4 regions of the Nocardia sp. NPDC056100 genome follow, and region 1 is predicted to be linked to each of the others. Evidence: riboswitches for the same ligand, from Rfam matches in the RefSeq annotation. Region 1 holds a riboswitch; each other region holds the start of a gene.
The links. A riboswitch is a leader RNA that binds a small molecule or an ion and turns the genes downstream of it on or off. The one in region 1 is predicted to bind cobalamin.

Region 1 (7,083 bases):
GTCGCAGTCGGCGGTTCAGCGCTACGGACTGTTCGATCCCGTTGCCACCGAACGGATCTGGCGCACCGCGGTGGACAGGTCCGGCACCTGGGAGGGCGCGGCCGCCGAATGGGCCAGCATGGCGGTGCTGTGCACGCATCTGGTACTGGATCAATTCACCACGGCCGGAATCGAATCGGCCGCCGCGACCGCGTGGACCGGCACCGGAGCCACGGCATGACCATCACCGGCACACCCGTCACCGCTCGCCGCGCCGCCGAATGGCATGAACTCGCGCTGCACGCCTGCGCACAGCCGGGCCTGGCCGTACTGCTCACCGCCGCGCCGCTGGCCCGCCCGCTGCGCAAGGTGCCCGGTCTCGGCTGGGTGGTTACCGAACCCCGGCTGGCACGTGAGATCCACTCCGACAGTGACAATTTCAGCATCGTGCACGATGGCGCGTCCGGGCACTGGTGGTCGCAGATGCTCGGCGATTTCGTGCTCGAACACTTCGAGGGGGTCGATCACACCGCGTTCCGCGCGCGGGTCAACGATCTGTTCACCCGCGCGCGATCCGAGGCGATGGTGGAACGCGCGGTCGGCCCGATGCTGACGCGGCTGCGGACCGATCTCGCCGCCGGGCGCACCGTCGATATCGCGGCCTTCTCCCGGGTGTTCACCGGACGGATCATGACCGATCTGGTGGGCTTGCCCGCGCTACCCGATGACGCGGCGTACGAGGAGCTGTTCCGGGCGGTCACCGAACTCGCCGATCTCGGTAAGGGCAATTGGGCGACCACCGTCGTACCCGCCCGCAATGCCCGCAAGGGAAGGGCCATCGCCGCCCGAATCGGCGCGGCCGTCGCCGATGTCTACGACACGGCCCCGCCGGATACGGTGATCGGCAGATGCCGCGCACTCGGCTTCGACGCCGGCGAAACCCGTGGCACCGCGGTACTTCTCATCGTCGCGGGCACCGCCACGCTGGCGAGCACGATGGGCCGCCTGGTGGCCCTGCTGCACGACACCGGTGAGCACGAACGGCTGTGCGCCGATCCCACCGCGCTACCGGCAGCGATTCGCGAGGGTCTGCGGGTCACCAGTTCCATGCCGGTCGTCGGCCGCGGCGTGGTGGGCGAGGTGGAACTGGCGGGCCGGGTGCTGCGCCCGGGCGATCGGGTCAAGATCATGACCTGGACCATCGCCAACGCGCCCGGCCGTTTCGATCCGAACCTGGGTCATATCAACGAGATTCGTCAGCTGTGGTTCGGCGGCGGTAAACACCTGTGCCCGGGCGCGGCCCTGAGCCAGGTCGAACTGACGCGTTTCCTGGAGACGCTGCTGGCCGCCGGTCGCCCCTGGTCGATCATCAGGCGGCGGTACCGGATCAATACCTTCGTTCCGATGTACCAGCGGCTCGATATCGAATTGGCGGCCGATACCGGCGGGTGAGCCGATCAAGCCATGATCACGGGTTGTATTCCGGGCGCGGCGATATCGTCCGGGCTGTCGAGTATGAAGCGGCGGCAGCCCGAGCAGCGTGCCGCGCCGGATTCCGGTGCGACGGTGTGGTGCAGTACGGCCCGGGTCGCCCGGATGTCGAGATCCGCACCGGACACGGTCGCGATGCCATCGAGGATGAGCGCATGACCATCCGGGGTGGCGGGCGGCCAGAGGATCGTAATCGCCGGGCTCGCAGCGATATTGCGCCGCGTCGTCGGCCCGATACCGGGCAGGTGCACGCGATTCGCGTCGAGAATCGTCTGCTGCGGAGTGGTGTGCGGGCCGTCGTGCGGCCCGATGGTGATCAGGAAGGCGAGCCGGTATCGGCCGATGGCTTCGACCAGTTCGGACGGGAGCGCCTGGGTGCTCATCGACCCAGGCTAGTAGACAATCCGGACACGCAGGCCCGCATTGGGACAACAATCCGCATCTACGGCATATCGCTCGTCGATCGGTACGTGAGTGCGGTCGCAGGGTCGCTATTTCTCCGCGTCCGAGGATCAGTCGTCCAACTTCAGGCCCAGTGTCGACCAGGCTCACTCCTCGCGGGGAATGACCTGCCACCTGCTGTTTTCCTCACCTTCGGCGCTCACGGCCGCATTTCTGCGACGCGCCGCGGTGGTGAGTGCCGTGCCGATGAGCAGGCAGATCACCGTGATCACGGCGGCGGCCAATCCGATGGCGTTCGCACCGGCCAATCCGGCCAGCAGTGTCGCGCAGGCGGTGAGCACACCCACGCCCAGTAGTGCGTAGCCGATCCGATTGCCGTTGTCCCCCAGCCTTTCCGCTGCCACCGGGGTCTCGCGGGAGATGTCCGGTGCGTCGTCCAGCGGCGGGAACTCCACCGCTCCTTCACTTGTCATATCGCATCCTCATGTTCAACCGGGATGTCCGGGTGCCCTTTTCAGCAGGATGACCAGCCGGGGCCGGATCAAACGGGAGGACGGCGAGGTATCACGGTTTGATAACGCCCGAGGTGGGGTAACCCATGGATATGACCTTGAAGCGATAGATCGGCCGGTGACGAGCGCACCGATCCCGACCGGCGGAAGGAAAGCAATGGAGTTCGACGAGATGGTGTTACCGGTGTCGGGGCTGTGCGTGCAGTGGCGGCCGGCCGATGAGCATTTCCGAATTCGCCCGTCCCACAACGATTCCGAGGGTGAGGCGGCTCCGCCGTGGCGAACGTGGCTGGGGCACAACGATATGGCGGTCGGCGCGGCGGGTCCCATCCCCGAGGAGCCGGAAGCGATGTGGTGGGCGGTCTGGGGCGAGTACACCGGGGCGGATGTCCAGGTCACCCTGGATGATCAGACCCGGCCGGAGGTCATGGTGTTCGGCAATCTGTGGATCACCGAATGGCGCGGCCCCGAACAGGAGGCGACGGTGGTGACCGCCGATCGGCAGGCGGAAATCCATTTCGCGCATCCGATTTCGCTCCAGGAGCGCACGCAGCGTATGCGGCACAACCGGTTACGCGGTCCCAGCCATATCGAGACCCCGGCCGGATTCCACGAGATGGCGCTTCGCCCGGACCGCCGGAACTCCCGGCTGCGTTCGCGCTGACCGGGACTCGAATCAGCGAAGTATCAGACAATTCCGGCGTGTTCGGTGCGGACGGAATGTCGGTGCGTGCGTCGCGCGGTCCATACGAGGCTTTGCCCTTACCCTGCCCTGGTGATGTCATCGAGCGTGTCCCGGTCGATCACTCTTGGCGATGGCACGGTGGGCTTCGCCGAATACGGCGATCCATCGGGCGTTCCGCTGCTGTACTGCCCCGGCGTCCCCGGATCACATGTGGAGGCGGAGGCTTTCGATCAGGCGGCGGCCGCCGCCGGTATCCGCGTGGTGGCGGTGGACAGACCCGGTATGGGCGATTCCAGCCCGGCCGCCGCCCAGCCGGTGGTGGACTGGCCCGATACCGCCGTCCAACTCGCCGATCACCTCGACTGGGATCAGTTCGCGGTCATCGGCGTATCGGGCGGCGGCCCCTACGCCCTCGCCTGCGCCTACCGCCTGCCCGAACGCGTCGCCGGTATCGCGGTGGTCTCCGCTCCCGCCCCCTTCGACAAACACCCGGACGGCGATCTGGACGCCGCGGCTCGTAAGCGCCGTCGGAGTCTTGCCATGCTGCAACGCTTTCCCTTCCTCACCGGCCCCGCCGCCGCCCAATTGGAGAAGGCCGTCCGCAAGCGCGGCGGCATAGACACCCTGATCTCGCAAATGGCCCAGGTGGATCAGGCCCGCGTGGCCGCCGATCCCGAACTCGCGGCCAAGATGGCCGCCAACCTCGCCGAGGCGTTCCGCCAGGGCCCACGCGGTTTCGCCACGGACCTGCGCTCGCTGTTCGGCAAACCCTGGGGTTTCGATCTCACCGATATCACCGCCCCCGTACAGATCTGGCACGGCGACGCCGACCTGAACCTCCCCTGTTCGGAGAGCCGTCGCCTCGCCACCCTGCTCCCCCACACCGACCTGCACCTGATCCCGGGCGCGGGTCACCTGCTCTTCATCGACTACGCCGCGGAGATCCTGGATTCCCTCTGCCTGCGCTGACTCATGTCAGCGGGAGGGCGGTGGTGCGCAGGGTCCACGCCGGGGCGCGGTGATGCAGGGTGGTGGCGGTGAGGGGTGCAATGTCTATGCGCCAGAAGGATTGTGCGGGTGCTTGCAGAGCGCACAGGACCGCGGCGCGCACCAGTGCGGGATGGGTGATGGCCGTGATGTGCTCGCCGCGACCGGCGAGGGTGTTCAGCCAGGCCCGGGTGCGGTCGATGAGATCGGTGATCGATTCGCCGCCGTGCGCACGGAATTCGGGGTCGGTGAGCCAGGGCATCAGCTGCTCGGGCGGGAGGGTGTCCATGGTGCGGCCGGACCAGTCGCCGTGGTCGAGATCGCGCAGGGCCGGGTCGGGGGTGCCGATGAGGCCGAGGCCCGATGCGGTGTCCCGGGTTCGGGTTTCGGGGGCGTGGTAGGTCACGGTGCGGTCGGCGCCGGGGACGGCGCCGACCTTTCCGATCATGCGTTCACCGAGTGCGTTGAGCGGTTCGTCGAGGGGGAAAGCGGCGTTCTGCGTGGCATCGGTGATCGCGTGTGTGATCAGCGTGAGCCGGGTGACCGCGCTCATGCCGTCGCGGGGGTGCTGGGTTCGGTGGCCCGTTCACCGAGCAGGCGCGGGGCCAGCCACGCGAAGCCGATGCCGATGACCGCCCACATGATGAGTTGTGCGGCAAAGGAATACAGCCGGAAGTGATACAGGTCGTCGGCCGGGAACCCCGGATAGACGATCTTGCCGGACGGATCGGTGAGGGGCTGTGGCGTCTCGGTGTCGAAGTCGCCGAAGGAACTGTTCGCCGACAGATGTCCAAGCGGCGGCAGTATGAGCATGACCACCGCCATGACCACCACGAAGGAGGCTGCGGCGGCGATCGTCGCGGTCCAATTGCCCAGTCGCGCAGCGAGTTTGCGGCCGAGCCAGATCGCCGCGATCAGCGCCACCCCGGTGATCACGATCATCGCCAGGTAGAGCGCCGTGCGTTCCTTGATGGTGTCCGGATGCCCGATCGAGGGCGGATTGGCCGGATACTTCAGGAACGGAACCGCGTACAGCGTCAGGAACATTCCGCCCGCGACGAGCAGTGCGAGATTGCGCGGGGTGATGTTCCCGGCCCGGCGCAGCGCCAGGTAGTAGACCACCGCGAACAGCGCGCCCAGTGCCAGGCCGAAGACGACCATGCCGAAACCGATTCCGACATTGGCCTGTTCGGTGCGAGTGAACAATTCGGTATCGGCCATATCGCCCATGGGATGTCCGGCGGCCTTGTCCAGGGCCATTTGGGCGTCATCGCGCCCGGTTTCGTAATCGATGGCGCGGCCGATGATGGGTTCGGCCAGAATGCGCGCGAACGCGAACGCCAGCAGTCCGCCGAGTCCGCCCAGCAGGACGCCTCGGCCGATGATTCGCTTTTCCATTGTGTGTGCTCGATTCCCGTTGCTAGTGGCAGGGGAATCCGAGGAAATGCCGGCCGTCGTGGACGAACTCGTGCACGTGCATATCGCTGCCGAAGATCGATACCGCGCCCTGGTCGATCCCGATGAAGTAGATCGCGAGCAGTGCCAGGATGGCGGTGCCGGTCAGCCATAGCGCGGTGGTGGGCAGGGCCAGGGATCCGGTTCCGAGACCGGAACGCGGGACGTATGAGGTTGCCACGATGACTCCTCGAGTTCGTGGGGATTGTGCGCGTCCCCGTCGGTGAATTGAACGCGATGCGAGGGTCTGACTCGCCCCCCGCCGGATGGCGGGAGTTCACAGTGGCGCGACCGTTCCGGAGTTGCACCGGATTCCTCGAGGCATCGTTCCTCAACGATACGAAACCGCGTGCGCGCAGGTCAAACGCGGAACCGCACCGTGAAATGGCTATTGCCGAGCTATCGATACCTGTGAATTTCCTGGTAACGCTCAGGCGGATCCGAGTGCGTCACCGAGGATCTTGTTCAGATCGACCGGCGTTCCCGGTTCGTAGACGGTCGCGCCCTTTTTGGTGATCACCACGATCTTGCCGTCCCGAATCCGGCAATCCATCTCTGTCAGCACGGTTTTGGCGCGCACATCGTAAACGGTTCGGCAGTGCGTCTTTTCGCGAATCCAGAAGCCGAGCCGGGCCAGCACGGACAGCTCGACCAGGGTGGCGGAGATGAGATATTCCAGCGCCTGCAGATCGATCATGCCGCGCTCGCGGGTGACGCTGACCTCCTCGATCCCGGACTTCTCCAGCCATTGGCCGAGTTCTTCAGCTATGTCGCGGTCACCCGCGCGCACTTCGACATTGAATACTTGTTCCGCTGTCATAACGGGCTCCGGCCGGTCGGCGATGATAGAGAATTATTCCGTGATCGAGGCCGGATCGGAAGCCGATTCGCCCGGCTGTCAGCCCGAACTCCTGCGTGCGCGGGCGGCCCGGCTGATCTCCGATCGCGGCTGGGCCTGGCCGCCCGCCACGCCGCTGTCCGAGCGGGAATTGGCGCGAGAATGCGCACTGCTCGGTGTTCCGCCGGGAGTGGGTCAGCTGGCGAATCACGCGCAATTCGGTGTGCCGGAGGCCCTGGAACTGCTCGTTTCCACATTTCTGACCGAAATCGCGCGGCGGCGACCGGAGTTGGCGCGAACGCTGCGGGATTGCGTGGTGGTCGAGACCGGTCGCAGTGGCCGGGCGCATGGCACGAGTACCCCGTATCGGGGTGAGGGGGTGGTCGTCTTGCTCGACGGCGCGATGCTGCTCATGTTCGCCGATATGGTCCGGCACGCGATGACCCTGATCGGTCAAGCACCGGGACGGGTTTTCGTGGATCCCCCCGAATCGGGCACGGTGCGCGCGGCGGCCCGGCTGATCTGGGCGTTCCGGCAACCAGCACGAGGATTCGAGCATTCGGATCTGCCACCGGCGGGTGACGGCTGGTACAGCGGCGCAGCGGCTTTCGGCAAGCTGCTGTGGTTCGGCGAGCGCTTTCTGATCGGACACGAGTTGGCGCACGCGCTGTTCCGCCTGGAACGCCTGACGGCGACACCGGGCATCATCGCCCTGATCGATCGCGATTTCCCGG
Region 2 (7,083 bases), on a different contig from region 1:
GGTGATGTGGTTGAAACGCTGAGAATTGAACTAACCCCGACAGTCTTTGTGCTGCCGCGGGTTTCGTCGCTTCAGGGAGTCGGGAAGGCTGTCCGAAAAGGGACGGCCCTACGCGCCTTGCGCTATAAGACCTCGGCGACAGCTTGTATTACGGCGGGGCGCTCTGTGCACCTGTGGGAGTGCTGGGTCGGCGCCATCCCCAGCCCGAGTACCTGAACCGGGACGGCCCCCATGCACGATGTGCCACGGCGGCCACCGTGCATCATTTATGAGATGGCAAGTGGTAGAGGTTGATCGACGCGTTGCAGGCGGGCCGATCCACTCATCATGACTAAGCAATGCCTCCCCGGTTCGCGCATGTGCTGTGAGACGGTGCCGCTGGAGTTCATGCCCTGAGGGTCGGCACCGCCCCGACCCTCAGTCCGGTGAATTTCGCGGCGTATCGGTGAGATTCATAGGTGTCGGCTCGGACTCTCCTCACAGACTGGCGTGATCTGTGCACTCCTGGGCAGCGCTGTCATGGGTGCGTGGGTTACCCCGACGTGCACCACGATCGACTGCAGTTCTCGTTCTGCGGCGCTGGCGATGGGCCGGAGTTGGTCAAGGATTTATCGAGTGCCAAAGCACGTCAATTCCGTGCTTCGGGGATGCTGCGCGAGCTGCACCTCATGAGTTGATTCGCTTGGTGCGCACCATCGTTGGACTCGGCAGGTCCGGCGACGCGCTGCGTTCAGGAAGGTAGCGGGACCCGACTCCGCACAGCACGCCCAGGACCGCGAACGTGACCGCGGCCGCGAGGAACAGCGCGCAGGCGTGAGCGGTGAAACTCGTCCCGGTGGCGGGTCCGGCGAGGGCGGCGAACAGCGCGACGCCGAGCGCGCCGCCGGTCTGCCTGCTGGTGTTGCTCGCCCCCGACGCGGCGCCGGGGGAGTCGGGCACCGCGTGCAGTGCGGCCGCGACGATCGCCGGTGTCAGGATCGCGAGCCCCGCACCCCAGACCGCCAACGAACACAGCAGCAGGACAGAGCCGCCGCCGGTGATCATGACGGCGATACCGGCGAACCCCACCGCGGACACCATGAGCCCGAGCGCACTGCCGCGCCACACCCCGATCCGCGCGATGAGCCTGCCCGCCGCTGCGCCCAGCAGCGGCAGCGGCAGCATCGCGGGCAACGTGGCGAAGCCCGCCGCCACGGGACTGAGCCCGCGCACATTCTGGAAAAGCTGTGTGAGCAGGAACAATCCGCCTAGTACGCACAGATTCATCACCCCGGACACCGCGCAGGCTGCCGCCAGCGCACGCCGGGCGCCGTGCGGGATGCGCAGCAGCGGATACCGGGCTCGCCGTTCCACGACGACGAACCAACAGGCGACTCCCGCCGCGATCGTGCCCAGCGATACCGCCAACCACGGCAACCGCGGGGCTTCGATGATCGCGCTCACCAGGCACGCGAGCCCGGTCACCAGCAGCGCCGCCCCACCCCAATCGACGGTGTTCGATCCAGGCGTCGTGGCGCGGGAACGGGCGAGCCCGAGCACAGGTATCAGCGCGAGAACGACCACGGGCACGCTGAGCCAGAACACCGCGCGCCACCCCGCGGCCTGGACCAGCAGCCCGCCGATCACCGGACCGGCGGGCAGGGCCGCACCGCCGGTCGCCGCCCACACACCCACCAGCCGATTTCTCGCGTTCTCGTCCCGGGCGTTGGCCACCAGCAGTGCGAGCGTGCCCGGCAGCATCAGCGCGGCGCCGGTGCCCTGCATCGCCCGCGCGGCGATCAGCACACCGATGGTCGGAGCCAGCGCGCATAGCACCGACGCGACACCGAAACCGGCCAGCCCGAGCAGCGCCACGCGGCGGTGACCGAGCCGGTCGCCGATCGCGCCCGAGCCCAGCAGCAACGCCGCCAACGGCACCGCGTAGGCATCGACCGTCCACGCCAGTCCGGAACCGTCCGCGTGCAGATCCGACCCGATCTGCGGGAGCGCGATATTGACCACCGTCACGTCCAACAGCACCAGGAAGTAGCCGCCGCACAACGCGAGAGTCAACGGCCATCGCACACGCTCAGCAGTCATGACCGCAGTGTGCGTCGCCAATACTTCACCGTGGGTCGAAGTATTTCGCGCCTAGCATCGGGGCATGTCCTCTATGCCGCACGACCCGCAGGGCGAGCCGGACATCGCCCGCCTGGCGTCCGCGTTCGCCGATCCGCGCCGCGCGCGCGTGCTCATCGCCCTGGCCGACGGCCGCGCGCTCCCGGCCGGGCGGCTCGCCGAGGAGGCCGGGGTGGCCGCCTCCACCATCAGCAACCATCTGTCCCTGCTGCTCGAGCACAAGCTCGTCACTGCCGATCAGCAAGGCCGCCACCGCTACTACCGGCTCGCCAGCGGCGAGGTCGAGGGCGTGCTGGAAGCGCTCGCGGCCCTCGCACCGCGCACCCCGATCACCTCACTGCGCGAACACACACGTGCCGCGGCCTTGCGCACCGCCCGCACCTGCTACCACCACCTGGCCGGACGTGCGGGCGTCGATCTGTTCGGTCAGCTCCTCGGGGCCGGATGGGTTACCGGAGGTGACGGCCTGCATCATCCCGCCAGCAGTAGTGATCGGCTCTCCGCACCCGGAAGAGGGACCGACTACCTGCTCACCTCCGCCGGCGCTGCCGCGCTGGCGGACTGGGGGATCGCGCCGCATCTGCTGTGCACCACCGCGCCGCTGCGCTACTGCGTCGACTGGACCGAACAGGCACACCACCTGTCCGGCCCGCTCGGCAGCGCGATCACCACCCGACTGTTCGCTCTCGACTGGATCGTTCGCGGCACCACCCCGCGCAGTATCCGCATCACCCCGCGCGGACGAGACGGGCTGAGCGCGTTGACCACACGCCCCGACACCGCACCCGCGACTCCGTAGAGTCGGGATGTGGACAAGGCGCCGCTGTATCGCAAGGACAACACGACCGCGCGGGGCTCACGTCCGCGCGGCGGTGAGTACCGGCATCGGCGCAACACCGCGCCGAGCGTGAAATCCGATGTGACACACCAGGGTATGGGGCGATCGACGCAACGCGGGCGAGATTACACACCGCTGTTCCGATTCCTGCTCTCGCGGGTCGGGTCGAACTGGGAGTCGACCGTGGCCGAGGCGCGATCCCGGCTCGATCACAGTGAGCCGATCTTCTGGCTTGTCGCGGTACGGGACTTCGATCGCCGAGACTACGTGCGGATCGGTGAGGCGAGCTATTACAGCGGGCTGTATGTCGACTCGGGCGGGATACTTCGCGTGGTGAATCCCGAGATCGACCACACGAGTCTGGAGCCCGCGTGCGCGTGCTGCACCCACACCTTCAACGGTGTTCGATTCACCAAGCCCGCACCGGGCTAGTCGCATCGCGTGGTGGCTAAGGTGCCGAAATACGCTTCATACCAACAATATTCGAAGGACGCACTCCCCGCCCCGACGATCTTCTCGACCGAACGCATGTCCACTGCGGGCAGATCACCCGAATCGGACTCGCTTGTCATGTCCTTCACCAGCTCAGTATCTCCGCGTGGGCCCTGACAAACGGGCAGAGGCGTCAAAAATGTTCGGCGACCGTCCCGTTCCGATGCGGGGTGTCGATCGATCGAATCGATTCCCGCGGTGCGGGATCCGCTCCGAACTCGTCTCCGGGCCGAAGAACTCTCCGCTACAACGATTCTCGCCAGGAACCTGGCCACGTCAGCGGCCCACCTATCAGGACGCCGATCCCGCACTGATCGCTGCGACCCTGCGCTGGTCGCAGGGGCGTCGGCCGTGAAACAAATACTGAGGCAACGATTCTGGGTGAGCGGCCCGCCGGTACGCCGCCGCGCGAGGGGATCACCGAGGACAATCACCGATTAGAGTTGGCGGTGACCTTCCACGTGACCCGCCGACTGGGCGTACCGGTGCGCGCCGAATTCAGCTGCCCGGATTCGCGCACCATCGTGATGCACATCGTGGCGGGCGAAGGAACGGGCAGCGTCGTCGAAACCCATGCCACCCCAATGGGTCCCGGCCCGGACGGCCAAGCCCGCACCGCAGTGGTGGAGACGACCATCGCGACCTCGGATCGTCCGGGATTCGGTTCGCACACCACGCGCTGTCGCTGCTGCGTCCGGCGATGAACCACGCCGCGAATCGATTGTGGCGCGATGATCTCGCCTACGCCGAGCGGCGCTACCGGCTGCGCACACAGCACCGGTAGAGCGGCGGCGGTCCCCTCGGGCGATGGTCCTGCCCGCGGGCTTCGGGCGGATCTCGTCCTATCGGCACCCGGACCCCTCGCGCATCGTTCGGTATGTCCACTCCGTGGGACGGACCGGACCCGCCTTTCGCTATCCCATTGGTTTTCGCTATATTCGCCTCCGCAGCTGGTTCGCCGGAGGTGGAGTCGAGGAGCCCCTGACCCCAACCCGAAGGCGTCGAAGTCCGACGGTGCGTTCGCGCGCCGGTGGGCGAGAGGGAACCCGGTGAGAATCCGGGACTGTCCCGCAGCGGTGAGTGGGAACGACAGCCGTCATTCGCACTGGGCGCCGGAAGTATGCCTGGGAAGCGACGGTCAGTAGGACCAGCCCCGGGCCTCGAGCGCCGGGGCCGACCCCATCGGGGTCGATGCCCACGAGTCCGAAGACCTGCCCGCTGTGCCGGATACGCCGTATCCGGCGGTCGTCGCCTCGTGGATTGGGCGTTGCGCCGAGTGGACCCGGGCACGGGAACGATGCTGCTGTGGGCTCGCTGGGTGTGCGCTCGTTATGGGTGGCGGTCACTGGCTGCTGAACCATGGAGTTCATTCGATGTCGAACCCTGAAAACACCTTCACCGCAACAGTGCTGGGGCTACCGCGTATCGGTCCGAACCGGGAGCTCAAGAAGGCGATCGAAGCGTACTGGGCCGGGCGCAGCGACGCCGCCGCCCTGCACGAGGTCGCCCGGAACCTGCGCACCACCGCGCTCACCGCCGCCCGTGATGCCGGGCTGGATTCGGTTCCGGTCGGCACGTTCTCGTACTACGACCAGGTCCTCGATACCGCGGTCCTGCTGGGCGCACTGCCCGAGCGGGTATCGGGTATCGCCGATGAACTGGACCGTTATTTCGCCGCCGCGCGCGGCAATGCCGAGGTCGCGCCGCTGGAAATGACCAAGTGGTTCGACACCAACTACCACTACCTGGTGCCGGAGTTGTCGGCGGCGACGCAGTTCTCGCTGCATCCAGACAAGCCGCTCGCGGAGCTGAAAGAGGCGCTGGCGCTCGGTATTCCGGCACGGCCGGTGGTGGTCGGGCCGATCACCTTCCTCAAGCTCGCCAAATCGGTCGACGGCAGCGATCTGCTCGACCTGCTGCCGAGCCTGCTGCCGCTGTACGAGCGACTGCTCGCGCTGCTGGCCGAGGCGGGGGCGAGCTGGGTGCAGATCGATGAGCCGAGTCTGGTCACCGACCTGTCCGCAGCCGAGCTGGCCGCGGTGCGCGACACCTATCAGCAACTGTCGCAGGCGAGTTCGCGGCCCTCGATCCTGGTGGCCACCTACTTCGGGCGAGTGGGGGAGGCGCTGCCCGCGCTCGCCGAGACCGGCATCGAGGGCATCGCGCTCGATCTGGTCGCCAGTGGTGACGCGGATGTGGCTGCGGCGCAGTCGATCACGAACAAGCTGATCGTGGCGGGCGTGGTCGACGGCCACAACATCTGGCGGGTGGATCCCGATCATGCGCTGCCGCGCCTGACCGGTCTGCGCGAAGCCGGTGTGAGCGTTGCCGTGTCGAGCTCCTGCTCGCTGCTGCACGTGCCGTACAGCCTCGCACCCGAGACCGATCTCGATGAGCGGCTGCGCAGCTGGCTGGCGTTCGGCGAAGAGAAGATCGCCGAAATCCGGGTGCTGGCAACCGCTCTCACCGACAGTGAGACCGCGGTCGCCGAGGCGCTCGCGGTCGCGCGCACCGCCGTGGCGGACCGCAAGGCCGATCCGCGCTTGCGGGTTGAATCGGTGCGCGAACGCCTGGCCGGTCTGGACGCGGACGCGATCAGCCGCACCCCGGCCGACGAACGCCGCACGGTGCAGCAGGAGCGGCTGAACCTGCCGCTGCTGCCGACCACCACCATCGGCTCCTACCCGCAGACCAGTCGCATCCGCATCGCCCGCGCCGAGCTGCGCAAGGGCGAGATCGACGCCGCCGAATACGACGCTCGCATGCGCGCCGAGATCGCCGAAGTCATTGCGCTGCAAGAGGAAATCGGACTCGACGTGCTGGTGCACGGTGAGCCCGAGCGCAACGACATGGTGCAGTACTTCGCCGAACAGCTCGACGGGTTCGCCGCCACGATCAACGGCTGGGTGCAGTCCTACGGCACCCGCTGCGTGCGCCCGCCGATCGTGTACGGCGATGTGGTGCGCCCGGAGGTGATGACCGTGCAGTGGATCACCTACGCGCAGTCGCTGACCAGCAAGCCGGTCAAGGGCATGCTGACGGGTCCGGTCACCATCCTGGCCTGGTCGTTCATTCGCGATGATCAGCCGCTGGCCGATACCGCCCGCCAGATCGCGCTCGCGATCCGTGACGAGACCGTCGATCTGGAGAGCGCCGGCATCGGCATCATCCAGGTCGACGAGCCCGCCCTGCGCGAGCTGCTCCCGCTGCGCAAAGCCGATCAGGCCGCGTATCTGGAGTGGGCGGTCGACGCGTTCCGCCTCTCGACCGCCGGCGTCGCGGACACCACCCAAATCCACACGCACCTGTGCTATTCGGAGTTCGGTGAGGTCATCGGCGCCATCGCGGGCCTGGACGCCGACGTCACCTCCATCGAGGCCGCCCGCTCGCATATGGAGGTCCTGGATGACCTCAACGCGGCCGGATTCGATCTCGGTGTGGGACCGGGTGTCTACGACATCCACTCCCCGCGCGTGCCCGGCACCGAGGAAATCGAGAAGTCGCTCGCCCTGGCTCTCAAAGCCGTTCCCGCCGAACGACTCTGGGTCAACCCGGACTGCGGTCTCAAAACCCGCCGCACCGATGAGGTGACCGCCTCGCTGCGCAACCTGGTCGCGGCGGCCAAGGCGCTGCGC
Region 3 (7,083 bases), on a different contig from region 1:
GGAATCGGTCGATCACGCTGTCTCCGAGGCGAATCGGGTCGGCTATCCGGTGATGGTGAAGGCCGTCGGCGGTGGTGGCGGCATCGGTATGCAGGCGTGTTTCGACGCCGACGAGGTCCGGGCGGCCTTCGCGCGGGTACAGCGGCTCGCGGTGGCGAACTTCTCCTCCGCCGGGGTATTCCTGGAGCGATTCATCAGGCGCGCCAGGCATATCGAGGTGCAGGTCTTCGGCGACGGTAAGGGCCGGGTGGTCAGTCTGGGCACCCGCGACTGCTCGCTTCAGCGCCGCAATCAGAAGGTGATCGAGGAAGCGCCAGCCCCGGGATTGCCCGAAGAGCTCACCGAACAATTGCTCGCGACCTCCCGCGCCCTGGCGAGCTCGGTGCACTATCGCTCGGCGGGCACCGTCGAATTCGTGTACGACACCGAACGCCACGAAGCCTCGTTCCTGGAGATGAATACCCGTCTCCAGGTGGAACATCCGGTCACCGAGGCGATCACCGGCGTCGATCTGGTGGACTGGATGCTGCGCTTGGCCGGTGGTGAGGACACCGTGCTCGACGGTGTACCGGACGCAGGACCCGCGCTCGCGGGCTGGGCGGTGGAGGCGCGCGTCTACGCCGAGGATCCTGGACACGACTACCGCCCGAGCGCCGGATTGGTCACCGCGACAAGATTTCCCGCCGACGCCAGGGTCGACACCTGGATCGGGACCGGCACCGAGGTCAGCGCGTTCTACGATCCGCTGCTGGCCAAGGTCATCACGCACGGCGCGAATCGCGAGGAGGCGTTCGGGAAGCTGAGCGCGGCGCTCGCGGACACCGGCGTCTACGGTGTGCAAACGAATCTGCCGCAGCTGCGGGCCGCCGCGGTCGCGCCGGTGGTACGCGCCGCCGATCACAGCACCGGCACCCTGGCCGACCTGTCCTGGTCCAGCCGCCGGGTGGATGTGCTGCGGGCGGGCACCATGACCACGGTGCAGGACCATCCCGGCCGAATCGGACTGTGGGAGGTGGGAATTCCGCCGTCCGGGCCGATGGATGATCTGTCGTTCACCCTGGCCAATACCGCCGTCGGCAATCCCACCGGCGCACCGGGCCTCGAATGCACCTTGCAGGGACCGCGACTGCGGTTCTCCGGTACGGCGCTGATCTGTGTCACCGGAGCGCCGACCCTGGTGACCGTGGACGGCGAACCCGCGCCCATGTGGGAACCGGTCGCCATCGCAGCCGGATCGGTGCTCGATATCGGCGCGCCCTCGGATGCGGGGCTGCGCACTTACCTGGCCATTCGGGGCGGGATCGACGCGCCGCTGTACCACGGCAGTGCCTCGACGTTCACGCTCGGCGGTTTCGGCGGGGTCACCGGTAAGGCCGTCGCCGATGGCGATGTGCTGGGAATCGCTGCCGTGCAATCGGATACGGCGACTACGCCGGGACCGGTGCCGGTCGAGCAGCGGCCGCTGTTCACCCACGACTGGCAGCTAGCCGTGGGTGAGGGGCCGCAAACCGCGCCCGCCTATTTCACCGACGCCGATATGACGCAGTTCTACGAGCGTTCCTGGCGGGTCGGCAGCCATGCCAATCGCACGGGTATCCGGCTCGAGGGACCGCGCCCGCAATGGTCGCGCACCGATGGCGGTGACGCCGGACTGCATCCGTCGAACCTGCACGACAATCCGTACAGCGTTGGCGCGCTCAATGTTTCGGGCGATACCCCGATTCTGCTCGGCCCCGACGGTCCCAGCCTGGGCGGCTTCGCCTGTCCGCTGACCGTGGTGTCCGCGCACCGTTGGAAGCTGGGTCAGGTGCGGCCCGGCGACACCATCGCGTTCCTGCCCGTCACCGATGACACCGCCACCGAATTGCGCGCCTCGACCACCGCGCGCGCCACCGGTGTGCTCGCCGATTCCGGTGCGGCACTGCGTGATCGCGGCATACTCGGCGGCGTGGACGCCGACGCCGACCGTCCGGCGGTGCGCTATCTGCGCGGCGGCGATGACAATATCCTGGTCGAATACGGTGAGATGGTGCTGGATCTCGGCCTGCGCATGCGGGTGCACGCGCTGGCACAGGCCCTGGCGGCCGCCGCCCCGCCCGGCATCATCGATGTCACGCCCGGGGTCCGGTCGCTGCACATCCACTTCGATCCCGCTGCGCTGCCGCAGTATCGGCTGCTCGGACTGCTCGCCGAACTCGAGGAGCAACTGCCCGCGACCGGCGATCTGGTCGTGCCGAGCCGCACCATTCGGCTGCCGCTGTCCTTCGACGATCCGTCCATCGCCGAGGCAATCGACCGCTACCGCAGCGGAATTCGCGATACCGCGCCCTGGCTGCCGTCCAATGTCGAGTTCATTCGTCGCATCAACGGCCTGGACAGCGTGGATGAGGTCCGCCGCACCGTATTCGATGCCGAATACCTGGTGCTCGGGCTCGGCGATGTGTATCTCGGTGCGCCCCTGGCGGTTCCATTGGATCCGCGGCATCGGCTGGTCACCACCAAATACAATCCGGCGCGCACCTGGACGCCGTCGGACGCGGTGGGCATCGGCGGTAAATACCTGTGCGTGTACGGCATGGAATCCCCCGGCGGCTATCAGCTGATCGGGCGCACCATTCCGATCTGGTCCAGCTATCGACAGCACGCGCCGTTCGAGGACGGCACACCGTGGCTGTTCCGCTTCTTCGACCGCATCGTCTGGGAGCCGGTCAGCCCCGAACAGCTCCTCGACCATCGCGCGGCCGCCCGGTCCGGACGCTTCGACGCCGAGGTCACCGATGGCGTCTTCGCGCTCGCCGAACACCGGAAGATGCTGCGCGACAATGCCGCCGACATCGCCGAATTCGAGACCCGGCAGAGTGCGGCGTTCGAGGCCGAGAAACGCGCCTGGCACGCCGCCGGTGAATTCGACCGCACCGTGGCCGCACCGCCACCGGTCGAGAACCGCGGCGATCCGCTCGCCGATCTGCCGCCCGATGCCACCGTGGTCACCGCGCCCATGGTCGGCAATGTCTGGCGCGTCGATATCGAACCCGGCGCGCGCTTGCGCGCCGGTGACCCCGTGGCGGTCCTCGAGGCGATGAAACTCGAACTGCCCGTGCCCAGTCCGGCCACCGGCACCGTCCTGCGGGTGCTCGTCGCCCCCGGTGCCACCGTGGAACCCGGAACCCCACTAGCCGTGATCGGAGTGACCGAATGACCCCGTCCCAGACCGAGGCCGCCCTCCCCTCGCCGACCGCACGCGTCGCGGCGGCCTACGCGCGCATCGCCGCGGCCGATCGGCCCGAAGTGTGGATCACCCTGCGCGAGTTCGACGATGTGCACGCCGAGGCGGCCGCGATCGAACAGCGCCTCGCGGACGGCGCGGAGCTGCCGCTGGCCGGACTGCTCGTCGCGGTCAAGGACAATGTGGACGTCGTGGGACTGCCGACCACCGCGGGCTGCCCCGAATACGCCTACTCCCCCGCCGAAACCGCCTCCGCCATAGCGCGTTTGGTCGCGGCCGGGGCGATCGTGCTGGGTAAGACCAATCTCGATCAGTTCGCCACCGGCTTGGTCGGGACGCGCAGCCCTCACGGCGCGGTCCGCAACGCACTGCACCCCGAGCTGATCTCGGGCGGATCCAGTTCCGGATCGGCGGTCGCGGTCGCGCTCGGCATCGCCGATATCGGAATCGGTACGGACACAGCCGGTTCCGGCCGGGTCCCGGCCGCATTCCACGACCTCGTCGGCATCAAGGCGACGCTCGGAATCATCCCGGCGCACGGGGTGGTCCCGGCCTGCGCGGACTACGACGCCGTCACCATCTTCGCCGCCACCCTCGACCTCGCCACCCGGGCGGCGGCCGTCATGGCGGGCGCGGAAGGCCGTGATCCCCGCAGCCGAAGTTGGCCCGCCGATGTGCGATTCGCGGCACCCCAGGTGCCGCGGCTGGCCGTCCCCGTGCCCGCCAACCTCGATGCGCTCAGCCCGGAGTATCGGGACGCCTTCGACAGGTCGGTATGCGCCGCACTGGAAGCCGGATGCAAGATCGAGGCGGTCGATATCGCACCGCTGCTGGAGGCCGCACTGCTGCTCTACGACGGCTCGATCGTCGCCGAGCGCTACGCGGCCGTCGGCGCGTTCCTCGATACCGCCCCGGCCGGGGCCGATCCCACCGTGGCGGCGATCATTTCGGCCGCCGCCGCGACCACCGGGCCCGGCTTCGCCACCGATCTGGACACCCTAGCCCGGGCTCGCGCCTTCGCGGCGGAACTGCTCGAACCGTTCGACGCCCTGCTCTTGCCGACGACCACCGAGCATCCGAGTCTCGCGGCGGTGCAGGCCGATCCGATCGGAATCAACCGGCGGCTCGGCACATTCACCAACTTCTGCAATCTGGTGGACCTGGCGGCCGTGGCGATTCCCGGGGCCGCGACCGCCACCGGATATCCGTTCGGAGTGATGATCGTCGTCCCCGCCTTCGCAGATCAGGTCGCGGTCGATATCGCGGCCCGGCTCCAAAACGCCGATACCGCACCGCTTCTGGTCGATCGCGGCGTCGACCTGGCCGTCTTCGGGGCGCATCTGCGGGATCAGCCGCTGCACTGGCAACTCGAGGAACTCGGGGCGCGCTTCGCAGGAGCCATTCGCACCACCGATGCGTACCGGCTCACGGCCATGGCCACCACGCCACCGAAACCCGGACTGGTGCGCACCGAACCCGGTGCGGGCGCGCCCATTCCGGGCGAGCTGTACCGGCTGTCCGAGGCCGCGCTGGGCCGGTTCCTGGCGGCCCTGCCCGCACCGATGGCGCTCACCGCGATCGAACTGGAGGACGGCCGCGGCGTCATAGGTTTCACCGCGACCCATGACGCCACCGCAACCGCCGCCGACATCACCGAATACGGTGGCTGGCGAGCGTATTTGAGCGCTCGCTAGCGCACCGTCCCGCCGCACGACGGGCCGGATCAGAGCAGTCGCCAGTCCTCCAGCCCGTCGTAGAGCGGTACCGCGCGCGCCAGTTTCGTGACCCGGTCGCGCAGCGCCTCGATATCGGAGCCACCCGCCAGGGCGGTGGCGATGATATCGGCGACCTCGGTGAACTCGGCATCGCCGAACCCGCGGGTGGCCAATGCGGCGGTGCCGATGCGCAGACCCGAGGTGACCATGGGCGGGCGCGGATCGAAGGGAACGGCATTGCGGTTCACCGTGATTCCGATCTCGTGCAGCAGATCCTCGCCCTGCTGACCGTCGAGCTGCGAATCCCGCAGATCCACCAGCACCAGGTGCACATCGGTACCGCCGGTGAGCACGCTGATGCCCTTGGCCGCGACATCGCTGCCGGTGAGTCGTTCGGCGAGGATCTTGGCACCGGACAGCGTGCGCTGCTGCCGATCCCGGAATTCCGCACCCGCCGCGATCTTGAACGACACCGCCTTGGCCGCGATGGCGTGCATGAGCGGTCCACCCTGCTGGCCCGGGAAGACAGCCGAATTCAGCTTCTTGGCGAATTCCTGCTTGGCCAGGATCAGACCGGAGCGCGGACCACCCAGGGTCTTGTGCACGGTGGAGGAGACGATATCGGCGTGCGGCACCGGCGAGGGATGCAATCCGGCCGCGACCAACCCGGCGAAGTGCGCCATATCGACCCACAGGTATGCGCCGACCTCATCGGCGATCTCACGGAAGGCCGCGAAATCCTGATGCCGGGGATAGGCCGACCAGCCCGCCACGATCACCTTCGGCGAGGTATTGCGGGCGATCTTGCGGACCTCGTCCATATCGATGCGATGGTCCCGCTTGCTCACGCCGTAGGCGCTCACCCGATACAGCTTGCCGGAGAAGTTCAATCGCATACCGTGCGTGAGATGCCCGCCGTGCGCCAGATCCAGGCCGAGCAGCCGGTCTCCCGGATTCATCAGCGCCATCAGCACCGCGGCATTGGCCTGCGCACCCGAATGCGGTTGCACATTGGCGAATTCCGCGCCGAACAGCTCCTTGGCGCGATCGCGGGCCAAGGTCTCCACCACATCGACGTGTTCGCAGCCGCCGTAGTAGCGGCGGCCGGGATAGCCCTCGGCGTATTTGTTGGTCAGCACGCTGCCCTGGGCCTGCAATACCGCGCGCGGTACGAAGTTCTCCGAGGCGATCATCTCCGAGGGTGTCGCGTTCGCGGGCCAGCTCGCCCGCCATGGCGGCGGCCAGCTCCGGATCGAGCTCACCGAGCGGTTGGGTGTTGACCGAGGCGGTGCGGGGATGAGAAGCAACCACTGGCGTACTCCGTTGGCTAGCAAGGGGATAGCCGACGCCCTCGGGCACGCGCACCTGAGACGGTCCGGCTCCCGCACGCGGGCGGCCCGGAGGTCGGTGCTGCGCCCAGTCCACGAGGCGGCGACCGCCGGATACGGCGCATCCGGCACAGCGGGCAGGTCTTCGGACTCACAGGCACCGGCCCGAATTCGGCCGCCCTACCGGCCGTCGCTTCCCGGGCTGTCGGTCGCCCAGTGCGTGTGACGGCGTTCGTTCCTGCTCACCGCTGCGGGACAGTCCCGGATTCCCACCGGGTTCCCTCTTCGCCCGCGGGCTCGCACCGTGCGGACTTCGACGCCGGGGATCGATCCGGGGGCTCCCGATATCGCGATCACCGGCGAACCAGCTGCGTACGAAGCATACGATGCCCGCACGCCCGGGGCGCGCTCCGGTCAGTCGCGCAGGAATCGCACCGAAGTATCGCCCGCGCCGGTGCTTTCGACCCGGCAGCGCACCCGGTAGACCTCGGCGATGAGTTCCTCGGTCAGCACCTGCGCCGGAGCGCCGGTCGCCACCACGCGGCCGTGTTGCAGCACCACCAGTACATCGCAGAACATGGCGGCCAGATTCAGGTCGTGCAGGGCCAGGATCGCGGTCACCGGCAGGGCGCGGACCAGGGTGAGGATCTCGAGCTGATGCGCGATATCGAGATGGTTGGTGGGCTCGTCGAGCAGGAGTTCGCGGGGTTCCTGCGCCAGCGCGCTCGCGATCAGCGTGCGCTGGCGCTCACCTCCGGAGAGCGTGTGCCAGCGCTGAGTCGCCTTGTCCGCCAATCCCGCCGCGGTGAGCGCG
Region 4 (7,083 bases), on a different contig from region 1:
GATCATTCCGTTCGTCGAGCGCGGGCCGAAGGTGAATATCACCGGCGCGACGGTGAGCGGGCCGGATACCGTCGCCAAGAACGATCAGGTGGACCGGATCGTCGATACCCTGCGCATGATCGGCGCGGTGCGATGAAGGCCGGGGGAGCGGTATCGCTGCTGTCCATCGCGGTCGTGTCGATCCTGGGCGCGATCTATCTGGCGTACGGGGTGGTCCGGCTCGACACCTTCGTGGACTACACCACCGCGCGCATGGTGCTGACCAATTCCGGCAGTATCGGGGTGCGCTCGCCGGTGCTGCTCAGCGGAGTTCGCGTCGGCGATGTGACCTCGGTGGACACCACCGCGGCGGGCGTCGAGGTGAATTTCCGCATCGATGACACCTATAAGATTCCGGTCGACTCGCGCGTGGTCATCGAGAATCTGTCCGCGATCGGTGAGCCCTATATCGAATTCGTGCCCGCCACCGGCGCGGGACCCTATCTGCGGTCGGGGCAGACCGTGGCGACCGAGAAGATTCGCATGCCCACCTCGATTCCGGAAGTCGCGCAATTGGTGGTGAAATTCCTGAATCAACTCGATCCGGAATCCATCAAACCGCTCATCGAGACATTCGACCGGGCGCTGACCGGAACCGAATCCACGGTGCCCGGACTGGCGCGTGCGAGCGATCTGCTGGCGGCCAGCATGATCAGCCGCTCGCCGCAGCTGGGCGCGGTCATCACCAATCTGCAATCGCTTGCGGGAGATATGGATTGGGCCGCGCCGGCCATCTCGGCGGGCAATCCGCAGTGGGTGGATTTCGGCGTCGGCGTGGACAGGATCGCGGCGGCGTTCGGGGATCTGGTCAAGATCGCACCGGGTCCGCAGATGTACGCCGAGGGCAATGGTCTCGCACCGTTCCTGCAGAAGCTGGCCGAATGGGTCCGCACCGTCGGGCCGGATCTGCAAGCCCTGCTTCCGGTGCTGCAACCCCTTGTCCGGACCGGTATTTCGACCATTCCGCAGGTCGATATCAGCAGTCTGCTCGCACAGGCGCTCGCCTCGGTCGGCGATGACGGTGCGCTGCGGCTGCGGATCAACGTCAAGTAATCAGACATGGAGTGTGAGTTCAGATGGCGACCCTGATCGACGAGAACATCGAGGAGAAGACCACCGCCGAGCCCGCCGCGGCCGGGACCGGGCGGACCATCGCGGTCTCGCTGTCGACCATGATCACGGCCGCCGTCGTGGCGGCGCTGGTGATCACCGCCGGAGTGTTCGCGGCACTGTGGATTTCCGCGCGCGGTGAGCTGAGCGACAGCACCGCCGCCACGGCCGCGAATCAGCACGCCGAACAGGTGGCCACCGATTACGCGGTAGGCGCGGCCACCATCGACTACAAGGATGTGAACTCCTGGTTCGCCAAATTGAAGGCGAACACCACGCCCACCCTGGCGAACAAATTCGATGCCACCGCACCCAAATTGCAGGAGATCCTGGTCCCGCTGAAGTGGACCTCGACCGCCACCCCGATCACGGCGAAGGTCGCCTCGGATTCCGGCGGCATCTACAAGGTGAATGTCTTCGTGAACGTGAATTCCACCAGTGCCCAGGCCCCGGACGGCGGGCTCACCACCGTCACCTACAGCGTCACCATCGATACGAATTCGGGCTGGAAGATCTCCGATGTCGGCGGCATGGACGGCGCGCTCCCGCGCAAGTGACGAAATCATCGCAGTAATCCAGGAGGAATCCACCGTGACCGAGAAGCTCGTCTATACCGAATTCCCCGGGGGCAGTTGGTAATCGAGGGTGGTGCGGCAGACGTTGCGCTACACCATGAAACCCGTGCTGTGGCTCTGGGCGCTGGCCCCGAACCTGCCGTGGCCGTACCGGCTCGCCGATCAGCTGGGCCGATTCATGTGGTCGCCGCGCGGCTTGGATCGTCGCTGGATCCAGCTCGCCAATGCCCGAGCCGAAATGGTCACCCCGGCCGACCCGATCGGCGAGCGGGTGGTGCTGTACTTCCACGGCGGCGCGTTCTACGTCGGCGGTAAATGGCTGCACCGCCAGCTGGTGGGCCGCATCGCCAAGGCACTGTCCGCTCCGGTGCTGAGCGTCGACTACCGCATGCTCCCCAAACATTCGGTCGCCGCCGCGATCGACGATTGCGTGGACGCGTACCGCTATCTGCTCGGTCTGGGCGTTGCCCCGGAAAGCATTGTCTTCATGGGTGATTCGGCCGGTGGGTATCTCACCTTCGCCACCGCGATCACCGCCCGCGACGAGGGTCTGCCGGTCCCCGCGGCGATCGCCGCGATGTCCCCGCTCACCGGCTGGGATACCAGCCGCATGGTGGCCGCGCCGACCGCCGCGACCTGTGATGTCTTCCCGATCAGATCCGTCGGCGTCTTCACCGCTCATGCCGAACGGGCCAATGGCGACCGCCCGCTGCTCTCCCCGGTGGACAGTGATCTCACCGGTCTGCCGCCCACCCTCATCCAGACGACCTCCACGGAAATGACCTTCCCCGACGCCGAGCTGCTCTCCGCCCGCCTCGCGGCGCGCGGCGTCCCCTGCGAGTTCCAGCTCTGGTTGAAACAGGTCCACGTCTTCCAGGCCGCCGCCATGCTGGTCCCCGAATCTCGCCTGGCGATAGCCGAGCTGGCGGCCTTCGTCGATCGCACCGTGGCGACGGTTCCGCGCCGGGCGACGGCATGACCTCCGGAGGTACATCGGCTGCGGCGCAACAGGATTCGGATGGGCCGTACCTGGACTGCGGTCTCGACTCCATGCACTCGCTGGAACTGATCGCCGAATTGGAGAAGACCTTCGGGATCTGCGTCACCCCCGACGAGATCCCGCGGACCGGCACGTTGCGCGAGGTCTGGGAAGCGATGGAACGCAAATTCTGCGATGCGAACGGCCGCCGTCCGCGTCGCTAGCGACCACTATTCACCCGGCCGTCATTCCGTGGTCAGCAATCATCAAGCGCGGTAAGGGTTTCCGCCCATAGTCTCGAAGCGGTCCGGAACCCGGGTGTATACCCGCCTCCTGAGTGGTGGCCCTCGCTGCAACCGAGGGCGTGCTCACCGCTCACGCTGATGCCGCCGGAATCGTCCCCCTGCCCGGCGGCATCACCGAACCACTTCGGCGCACTCCGTCCCGAATGCCGGTTCTCGGCTACCAAGATCGCTATCGTTGGCTTCGAATGCGAGCGAAATGCCTGATCCTGGAGGTGGCGTGAGACGCGTTCCCGCGGGTGTACCGCTAGCAGCTCCGGACGGCTGGTTCGATCGGATGATCGTGCTGCCGGGCAAATTGCCGCTGGCGATTCTGCTGCTGATGTTCGTGATCACATTCGTGTTCATCCGGATCAGCGTGCGCATGATTCGCGCCGGTGTGTCGTGGTGGCCGGGCAATATCACCCCGGGCGGGAAGCATATTCACCACATGGTGTTCGGGGTGGTGTTCATGATCGCGGCCGGATTCGGCGTATTCAGCCCGATCGGTGAGCATTCGCCGTGGCCGGAACTGTTCGCCGGACTATTCGGGGTCGGCACCGCGCTGGTGCTCGACGAGTTCGCGTTGATCCTGGATCTGAAGGACGTCTACTGGTCCGAACAGGGCCGGGTATCGGTGGACGCGGTCGTCATCGGAATCGCGGTGTGCGCCCTCATGCTGCTCGGTGCGACACCGCTGGGGATCACCGACAACTTTCGCGGCTGGCAGGTGGTCGTCGGGGTGGTGCTGCTGCACGGCTCGCTCGCCCTGGTGACCATGGCCAAGGGCAAAGCCTGGACCGGGCTGTTCGCGCTGTTCATACCGATAGTGGGACTGATCGGCGCGATTCGCCTGGCCCGCCCGCAATCACCGTGGGCGCGTTGGCGATACGAGGCCGGATCGGCGAAGGCGCGCAAAGCCGAGCATCGTGAGGCCGATGAGCAATGGTTCGATCGCCTGCGCGACGGCATCTACAACGCCGTCGCGGGGCGACCGAGCCAATAATCCGATCAGGCGTGTTCGCCGATATTGCCGAAGACGCTGTTCAGTTTCGCCTGGCCGTCGGCGAGGTTGTAGGTGACGCACGCGATGGCGAGTTCGCCCGCCATGACGCGCTTGGAGATGCTGGTCGAGCGCTGCATGAGCTGGCGCGCGGTCTCCTCGACGTGGCGTCCCTCGAGTTCGTCGACGGTGGTCAGGCCCTCGCGGCGGCCGAGCAGGATGGACGGGGTGACCCGCTCCACCACGCTGCGGATGAATCCGCCGGGCACCTCACCGTTGTCGAGCGCGTCGATGGTGGCACGCACCGCGCCGCAGCTGTCGTGACCCAGGACGACGATCAGCGGCACATTGAGCACCTCGGTGCCGTATTCGATGGAACCGAGCACCGAGCTGTCCACCACGTGGCCCGCGGTCCGGACCACGAACATATCGCCGAGACCGCGGTCGAAGATGATCTCCGCGGCGACGCGGGAGTCACCGCAGCCGAACAGGATCGCCGAGGGGTGCTGCCCGCCCGCGAGCTTGGCGCGATCCGCCGCTCCCTGGCTGGGGTGCTGCAGTTCACCGTTGACGAAACGCTCATTTCCTTCGCGGAGGGACTTCCAGGCACTGATCGGGTTCGAATAAGGCATAGCTCCCATATTGCCCATGAAACAGACTGGACGCGATGTGAGGTTCACGGTGTGGTCGCAACCCGCCGGTTGGTCCGACCGCAACCCGCCGGTTGGAGACGCCGCCGGACTTCGCTAGAGTTCGTCATCGCAGCTGGTTCGCCGGAGAGGGTATTGAGGAGCCCCTGATCCACTCGAAGGCGTCGAGCTCGGCATCGCGCACGCGCGAGCCGGGTGAGAGGGAACCCGGTGGGAATCCGGGACTGTCCCGCAGCGGTGAGTGGGAACGACGGTCGTGAAGGCACTGGGCGCGAGCCCGGGAAGCGACGGCCGATAGGTAGCGCCCCGGTCGTGTGTGCCGGGGTCGGCCCGGTGCGGGCCGGCGCCCACGAGTCCGAAGACCTGCCCGTTGCGCCGGATACACCGTATCCGGCGGTCGTCGCCTCGTGGATTGGGCGGTACGCCGAGGATCGGTGCGGGGACGAATCACCCCGCGGGCTCCGTCAGCGTGCGCTCCCGATGGGGTGACGGCGTATCGGTCGCTGATCATGGAGCTCCTCGATGTCGAACGCTGACAACACCTCTACCGTCGTGCGAAGTCTGCGCGCCCATTCCGGGTCGCGGGTGCCGTTCTCGGTGGAGTTCAATCCACCCCGCGACGCCGCCGGTGAAGCCCGATTGTGGCGCGCGGCACGCGAATTCGAGCGCATGCACCCGGCGTTCGTATCGATGACCTACGGGGCCGGCGGCTCCACCAAGGACCGCACCGCCCGCATCACCGGCCAACTGGCGCAGGAGACCACCTTGCTGCCGGTCGCGCACCTGACCGCGGTGGGGCACAGCGTCGCCGAACTGCGGGCGCTGGTCGGCTCCTACGCCGACTGCGGCATCCGCAATATCCTTGTGCTGCGCGGAGATCCGCCCGGCGACCCGCTGGGCGAATGGCGCAAACATCCGGACGGCCTGGAGTACGCCGAGGAATTGGTCCGGCTGGTGCGGGAGCTCGGCGATTTCCACGTCGGGGTCGCCTCGTTCCCGCAGGGGCATCACCGCTCCCCGGACCTGGAGACCGATTCCGCCTATCTGGCCGCGAAACTCCGTGCCGGAGCGGACTATTCGATCACCCAGATGTTCTTCGATCCGGAGCACTATCTGCGGCTGCGGGATCGCATGGCCGCCTTCGATCCGGTGCAGGGCGCGAAACCCATTATCCCCGAACTGATGCCGATCACCTCGATGCGCACGGTGGCCCGCGCGGAGGAACTCAGCGGGCGGGCGCTCCCGGCCGCGATCGCCGAGCGGCTGCGCCGCGCGGCGGGCAACGGTCCCGAGGAGGATCGGGCCGCCGTGCGCGCGGCGGGCATCGAGATCGCCACCGAGATCGCGCAGCGGCTCATCGACGAGGGCGCGCCCTGCCTGCACTTCATCACGCTCAATTTCGCCAAGGCGACCCGCGAGGTGCTGAACAACCTCGGCTACCACGTCACCGCCGCGCCGCTCAGCGCATGACCGCGAAACCGATTCGGTCGCTGAACATTCGCTCCGGGCGCATACCGCGCCGGGGATTCCATAAGATTCCGATTGGTACGGTGCATTTCATGAAGACGACGCGAGCGATGCGGCTTCTGGCTGTGTTCGGAACAGTTGGCTGTCTCGTTGCCGGTATCACCGCCTGCGGCAGCTCCTCGGATACGACGACGGCCGGAGACGCGAGCGCCCAGGACCGCCCGGGGCGCACCAGCTATCCGTTCACCCTCGAAAACTGCGGCGTCAAGGTCACCTTCGACAAGGCGCCCACCCGCGCGGCGGCGCTGTACCAGGCCTCCACCGAGATCCTGTTGTCGCTGGGCCTGGCCGATCGCATGGTCGGCACTTCGACCTGGTTCGATCCGGTGCTCCCGGCGCTGGCGGCCGATAACGCCAAGGTGCCCCGCCTGGCCGATAACGATCCGTCGTTCGAGGCGGTGCTGGCCAAGGAACCCGATCTGGTGACCTCGGCCAGCGCGCACACCTTCACCCCGGCCGTGGTGGCCGAGCGCTCCCGGTTCGCGCAGCTCGGCATCCCCACCTATCAGTCGCCCGCGGTCTGCACCGGCGCGAAGGTGGACGGCGAAACCGTCACCCGCACAGCGCCACTCGGCATCGATACGCTGTTCCAGGAGATCACCGAACTGGCCCGGATCTTCGACGTCCAGGATCGGGGCGCGCAGCTGGTCGATCAGCTGCGCGGCCGCTTGCGCGCCGCGACGGGCGGGCAGCAGGGTTCCGCACCGACCGTCGCCTTCTGGTTCTCCGGCGTCAAAACCCCCTATATGGCCGGATGCTGTTCCGCCCCCGGGCTTTACGCCAAGGAGGTCGGCGCGCGCAATGTCTTCGTCGATCAGCGCGAGGACTGGCCCGAGATCAATTGGGAAGCGGTCGTGGCGAGCGATCCGGATGTGCTGGTGCTCGCGGACCTGAGCCGCAAACGCATCGAGGGTGATGC

Region 2: another riboswitch for cobalamin. It lies ahead of metE (5-methyltetrahydropteroyltriglutamate--homocysteine S-methyltransferase); the one in region 1 lies ahead of ACFC0O_RS01320 (CbtB domain-containing protein).
Region 3: another riboswitch for cobalamin. It lies ahead of glyA (serine hydroxymethyltransferase); the one in region 1 lies ahead of ACFC0O_RS01320 (CbtB domain-containing protein).
Region 4: another riboswitch for cobalamin. It lies ahead of ACFC0O_RS37505 (methylenetetrahydrofolate reductase); the one in region 1 lies ahead of ACFC0O_RS01320 (CbtB domain-containing protein).

Annotation. Positions count from the first base shown of each region.
Region 1 covers NZ_JBHJVY010000001.1:261,677-268,759, forward strand. The annotation lists gene asnB (asparagine synthase (glutamine-hydrolyzing)) at 1-220, shown strand, start outside; gene ACFC0O_RS01285 (cytochrome P450) at 217-1,431, shown strand; gene ACFC0O_RS01290 (pyridoxamine 5'-phosphate oxidase family protein) at 1,437-1,853, opposite strand; gene ACFC0O_RS01295 (hypothetical protein) at 2,019-2,345, opposite strand; gene ACFC0O_RS01300 (hypothetical protein) at 2,542-3,048, shown strand; gene ACFC0O_RS01305 (alpha/beta fold hydrolase) at 3,163-4,038, shown strand; gene ACFC0O_RS01310 (histidine phosphatase family protein) at 4,040-4,609, opposite strand; gene ACFC0O_RS01315 (CbtA family protein) at 4,606-5,454, opposite strand; gene ACFC0O_RS01320 (CbtB domain-containing protein) at 5,477-5,692, opposite strand; cobalamin riboswitch at 5,732-5,876, opposite strand; gene ACFC0O_RS01325 (hypothetical protein) at 5,942-6,331, opposite strand; gene ACFC0O_RS01330 (hypothetical protein) at 6,372-7,083, shown strand, end outside.
Region 2 covers NZ_JBHJVY010000002.1:1,326,951-1,334,033, reverse strand. The annotation lists gene ACFC0O_RS18285 (hypothetical protein) at 1-5, shown strand, start outside; gene ACFC0O_RS18280 (MFS transporter) at 667-2,079, opposite strand; gene ACFC0O_RS18275 (ArsR/SmtB family transcription factor) at 2,144-2,917, shown strand; gene ACFC0O_RS18270 (hypothetical protein) at 2,927-3,388, shown strand; partial or broken gene ACFC0O_RS18265 (DUF5914 domain-containing protein) at 3,868-4,232, shown strand; cobalamin riboswitch at 4,448-4,682, shown strand; gene metE (5-methyltetrahydropteroyltriglutamate--homocysteine S-methyltransferase) at 4,822-7,083, shown strand, end outside.
Region 3 covers NZ_JBHJVY010000005.1:174,506-181,588, reverse strand. The annotation lists gene uca (urea carboxylase) at 1-3,199, shown strand, start outside; gene atzF (allophanate hydrolase) at 3,196-4,920, shown strand; partial or broken gene glyA (serine hydroxymethyltransferase) at 4,950-6,174, opposite strand; cobalamin riboswitch at 6,388-6,585, opposite strand; gene ACFC0O_RS37520 (ABC transporter ATP-binding protein) at 6,684-7,083, opposite strand, start outside.
Region 4 covers NZ_JBHJVY010000005.1:165,880-172,962, forward strand. The annotation lists gene ACFC0O_RS37470 (MlaD family protein) at 1-136, shown strand, start outside; gene ACFC0O_RS37475 (MlaD family protein) at 133-1,092, shown strand; gene ACFC0O_RS37480 (hypothetical protein) at 1,116-1,706, shown strand; gene ACFC0O_RS37485 (alpha/beta hydrolase) at 1,798-2,703, shown strand; gene ACFC0O_RS37490 (acyl carrier protein) at 2,700-2,927, shown strand; gene ACFC0O_RS37495 (hypothetical protein) at 3,226-3,990, shown strand; gene ACFC0O_RS37500 (carbonic anhydrase) at 3,996-4,619, opposite strand; cobalamin riboswitch at 4,787-5,023, shown strand; gene ACFC0O_RS37505 (methylenetetrahydrofolate reductase) at 5,160-6,107, shown strand; gene ACFC0O_RS37510 (ABC transporter substrate-binding protein) at 6,197-7,083, shown strand, end outside.